2 regions of the Nonomuraea sp. LP-02 genome follow, and region 1 is predicted to be linked to the other one. Evidence: predicted binding sites of a transcription regulator. Region 1 holds the regulator's gene; the other holds the start of a gene.

Evidence for each region. The regulator HrcA, encoded in region 1, represses chaperone genes, less so after heat shock. The targets are predictions, from matches to a motif close to TTGGCACTCTCNNNNNGAGAGTGCCAA.
Region 2: the regulator HrcA is predicted to act here: its motif matches at 1,330-1,356, upstream of groES (co-chaperone GroES).

What each region holds. Positions count from the first base shown of each region.
Region 1 is NZ_JAXCLK010000001.1:4,159,334-4,161,728, reverse strand. It holds gene hrcA (heat-inducible transcriptional repressor HrcA) at 261-1,274, shown strand; gene dnaJ (molecular chaperone DnaJ) at 1,286-2,395, shown strand, end outside.
Region 2 is NZ_JAXCLK010000001.1:5,497,771-5,500,165, forward strand. It holds gene groL (chaperonin GroEL) at 1-860, opposite strand, end outside; gene groES (co-chaperone GroES) at 930-1,241, opposite strand; gene SMD20_RS25420 (NAD-dependent epimerase/dehydratase family protein) at 1,440-2,294, opposite strand; gene SMD20_RS25425 (MarR family winged helix-turn-helix transcriptional regulator) at 2,385-2,395, shown strand, end outside.

The DNA.
Region 1 (2,395 bases):
AGCCGGGTTGCGGACCGTATCCGGGCTGAGGCGGGAATGGCTGATGGTGGTACGGACCCTGTCCGGGCGGTGGCCCGTACGGGGGCTGTGCTTCGTCCGACATGTCCGCAAGTGTGAAGCCTGTCGCTTGTAAGACGCTAGCAAGAGGATGGGAGCCGGTGTCATCGCACCCTGTGGGCGAGAGCCGTACACTTGGCACTCGGGAACACAGAGTGCTAGGCACCGCGTTTTCCCTACGGGCAGAGGCAGGAGGTGAGCACGTGCTCGACGAACGGAAGCTGGCGGTGCTCCGCGCCATTGTCGAGGACTACGTGTCCACCAACGAACCGGTGGGCTCCAAGGCGCTGGCCGAGCGCCACAATCTGAAGGTCTCCCCGGCGACGGTCAGGAACGACATGGCCGCGCTGGAGGAGGAGGGCTACATCACCCAGCCGCACACGAGTGCGGGGCGGGTGCCGACGGACAAGGGCTACCGCCTGTTCGTCGACCGGCTCTCGCAGATCAAGCCGCTGTCGGGCGCCGAGCGCCGGGCGATCGAGACGTTCCTGGCCGGCGCGGTCGACCTGGACGACGTGGTCATGCGCACGGTGCGGCTGCTCGCGCAGCTCACCCGGCAGGTGGCCGTCGTGCAATACCCCACGCTCACCCGCTCGACCGTCCGGCACGTCGAGCTGGTGCCGCTGAGCGAGCGCCGCGTCATGCTGGTGCTCATCACCAATACCGGCCGCGTCGAGCAGCGCGTCGTCGAGCTGCCCGAGGCGCTGGAGGACACCCGCATCGCGCACCTGCGCGCGGTGCTCAACTCCGGCCTCGACGGCTGCCAGCTCAGCAGCGTTCCCGAGCTGGTCGCCGACCTGCCGGAGCGCCTGCCCGTGGAGGACCGTCCGGCCGCCGCCACGATCCTTTCCGTGCTGCTGGAGACCCTGGTGGAGCGGTACGACGAGAAGATCGTCTTCGCGGGCGCGGCCAACCTCGCCGGAGCGGACTTCTCCATCGGCCTTCGCGACGTGCTGGAGGCACTGGAGGAGCAGGTCGTGCTCATGCGGCTGCTCGGCGAGACCTCCCCCGACACCCCGTCCGCGCTCACCGTACGGATCGGCTCGGAAAACCCCTACCTCCAGGGCACATCCGTGGTCGCAACCGGATACGGTCTTGGCGACAACCAACTCGCCCGGCTCGGTGTGCTGGGTCCCACCAGGATGGACTATCCCGTGACGATGGGCGCCGTGCGCGCGGTGGCTCGCTACGTCAGCCAGATCCTGGCTGCATCATAAGAGGTCGATAAGTGGCAAACAGCGACTACTACGCCACCCTCGGGGTGCGGCGTGACGCGAGTCAGGACGAGATCAAGAAGGCATACCGCCGGCTCGCCCGCGAGTTGCACCCCGACGTGAACCCCGATCCTGACACCCAGGAGCGGTTCAAGGAGATCACGCAGGCCTACGAGGTGCTGTCCGATCCGAACAAGCGCCAGATGTACGACCTGGGGGGCGACTCCTCCTTCGCCGGCGCGGGAGCGGGCGCCGGCTTCGGCGCGGGCTTCCCGTTCAGCGACATCATGGACGCCTTCTTCGGCACCGCCGCGGGGGCCCGTGGCCCGCGCTCGCGCGCCCGCCGGGGTCGCAACGCCACCATCCGGGTCGAGCTCGACCTGCGCGAGACGGCGTTCGGCACCACCCGCGAGCTGGTCGTCGACACGGCCGTGGTGTGCGAGGTCTGCCACGGCGCCGGCGCCTCGCCCGGCACCCACCCCGACACCTGCGACATGTGCAACGGGCGCGGCGAGATCTCCCAGGTCACCCGCTCGTTCCTGGGCCAGGTCATGACCTCGCGGCCGTGCCCGCAGTGCGGCGGCTTCGGCACCATCATCCGCCACCCCTGCCAGGAGTGCTCGGGCGACGGCCGGGTGCGCACCCGCCGCACCATCAAGGTCCGCATCCCGGCGGGCGTCGAGGACGGCACCCACATCCAGCTCGCCGGCGAGGGCGAGGTCGGCCCCGGCGGCGGCCCGCCCGGAGACCTGTTCCTGGAGATCGTCGAGCGGGCCCACGAGATCTTCGAACGGCGCGGCGACGACCTCCACTGCACCGTCCAGCTCCCGATGACGGCCGCCGCGCTCGGCACCGTGCTCGCGGTCGAGACGCTCGACGGCACCGAGGAGGTCGACGTCCGGCCCGGCACGCAGTCCGGCCAGGTCATCACCATGTTCGGGCGGGGCGTGCAGCGCCTCAACGAGTCCGGCCGGGGCGACCTGCTCATCCACGTCAACGTCGAGACCCCTTCGAAGCTCGACGCCCAGCAGGAGGACCTGCTGCGCGAGCTGGCCAGGCTGCGGGGCGAGGAGCGCCCGCCGGGCAAGTTCGCGCCGGGGCAGCAGGGCTTCTTCTCGCGCCTG
Region 2 (2,395 bases), 1.3 Mb from region 1:
AGCATCGCCTTGCGGCGGTCGCCGAAGCCGGGAGCCTTGACGGCGACGGAGGTGAACGTGCCGCGGATCTTGTTGGTGACCAGGACGGCCAGGGCCTCGCCCTCGACGTCCTCGGCGACCACGAGCAGCGGCTTCTTGGTCTGGGCGATCTTCTCCAGCAGCGGCAGGAAGTCCGCGATGGAGGAGACCTTGCCCTGGGTGAGCAGGATGTAGGCGTCCTCGAGGACGGCCTCCATGCGCTCGGGGTCGGTCACCATGTAGGCCGACAGGTAGCCCTTGTCGAACTGCATGCCCTCGGTGAACTCGAGCTCCATGCCCATGGCGTTGGACTCTTCGACGGTGAGGACACCGTCCTTGCCCACCTTGTCGAACGCCTCGGCGATCAGCTCGCCGATCTTGGCGTCCTGGGCGGAGATGGTGGCGACGTTGGCGATCTCGTTCTTGTCGCCGACCTCGCGGGCCACCGCGAGCAGCTTGTCGCTGACCGCCTTGGCGGCCTTGTCGATGCCGCGCTTGAGCGACAGCGGCGAGGCGCCGGCGGCGACGTTGCGCAGGCCCTCACGGACCATGGCCTGGGCCAGGACGGTCGCGGTGGTGGTGCCGTCACCCGCGATGTCGTTGGTCTTGGTGGCCACTTCCTTGGCGAGCTGGGCGCCGAGGTTCTCGTAGCGCTCCTCCAGCTCGATCTCACGAGCGATGGTCACACCGTCGTTCGTGATCGTCGGCGCACCGAACTTCTTGTCGATGACGACGTTGCGGCCCCGCGGGCCGAGGGTAACCTTCACGGCGTCCGCGAGGGCGTTGACGCCGCGCTCCAGCGCGCGCCGCGCGTTCTCGTCGAACTCCAGGATCTTCGCCATGCTGAAAGTCCTCTCCTGGCGTCGAAAGCCCCGGCCGCCCTAAAGCGCCCGGGGCTCGACGCATCCGGCCTACTTCTCGATGATCGCGAGAACGTCGCGGGCGGAGAGCACGAGGTACTCCTCGCCGTTGTACTTGACCTCGGTGCCGCCGTACTTGCTGTAGAGGACGATGTCGCCCTCGGAGACGTCGAGCGGAATGCGCTTCTCGCCGTCCTCGTCCCAGTTGCCCGGGCCCACCGCGAGGACTCGACCCTCCTGCGGCTTCTCCTTGGCGGTGTCTGGGATGACCAGGCCGGAAGCCGTGGTCTGCTCGGCCTCAAGCGGCTGAACCACAATGCGGTCGCCGAGCGGCTTAACGGGAACCTTGGTGGCGGTCGTCACGATCGGACCTCCCCTTCAGATGTGAATGATCAGAAGAGGCGACCAGCTGGGCCTGCCGTCGCGGGTGTCAGACCTGCCTCGTCGCACGTTGGCACTCTCAAGGGGAGAGTGCCAACAGGAAACATATGCAAGAGGGCCTTGACAGTCAACACGAACGCGTCCGCGTCCGCTGACAGCGATCGGAACAACGGGTGTCGATCAGGCGTACGAGCCCTCGGTGAGCTCGGCGAGGACGCCCGGCCGGCTCGGGGTCCAGCCGAGCTCCCGGCGGGTGCGCGCCGCGCCGACCCGCTGGCCGAGGGCCAGGGCCTCGGCGAACTCGGCCCCGAGCGCCTTCGCGGCCTCCTCCAGCGGCCAGGGCTCGGCGACCTCCTTGACGCCGGCCGCGCGGGCCGCCGCCTCGGCCACGTCCGTGAGCGGCACGGCCTCCTCGCTCACGCCGTGGTAGATCGCCGCCCCGCCGCGCTCCACGACCGCCGCCACGAGCTCGGCGAGGTCGTCCACGTGCACGAACGTCCAGGTGGGCACCGTGCCGTCGGCCGAGACGTACACGCCGGTGCCGCGCTCGGCGGCCAGGCCGCGAAGGAGCGCCGGGATGCCGGAGCCCCGGCCGTGCACCACGCCCGGCCGTACGACGGAGCCGCCGCCGCCGAGCACCACCCGCTCCACCTCGTCCCGGTACGCCACGAGCGGAATCGGCCGGGCCGGGCTGTCCTCGTCGCCGCCGTCGATCGCGCCGAGCACCCACACGCCGCTGAGGTACACCAGGCGCGCCCCCGCGGCGGCCGGTACGCCGGCGACGGCGAGGTCGGTCTCACGGTCACCGGTGAGCTGCCCGGCGTGCACGACGACATCGGCACCGCCATCCAGTGCCGCTCGCAGCGCCTCCGGGTCCGACAGGTCGCCGTACCGCTCGCCGGCCGCCGCCGGCACCCGCCTCGCGCCGTCGGCCGGCGGGCGTACGTACGCGATCACCTCGTGGCCCCCCGCGATCAGCCGCTCCACCACGGCCGCCCCGATGTAACCGGTCGCGCCGATCACCAGAACCCGCATCACTCTCACCTCGAAAAGTTCGACATCGAAGTCTTCCACGCCGAAGGTAGCGCCAAGCGTCGAACATTTCAATGTCGTAGGATCGAGCGCATGGACGAGGC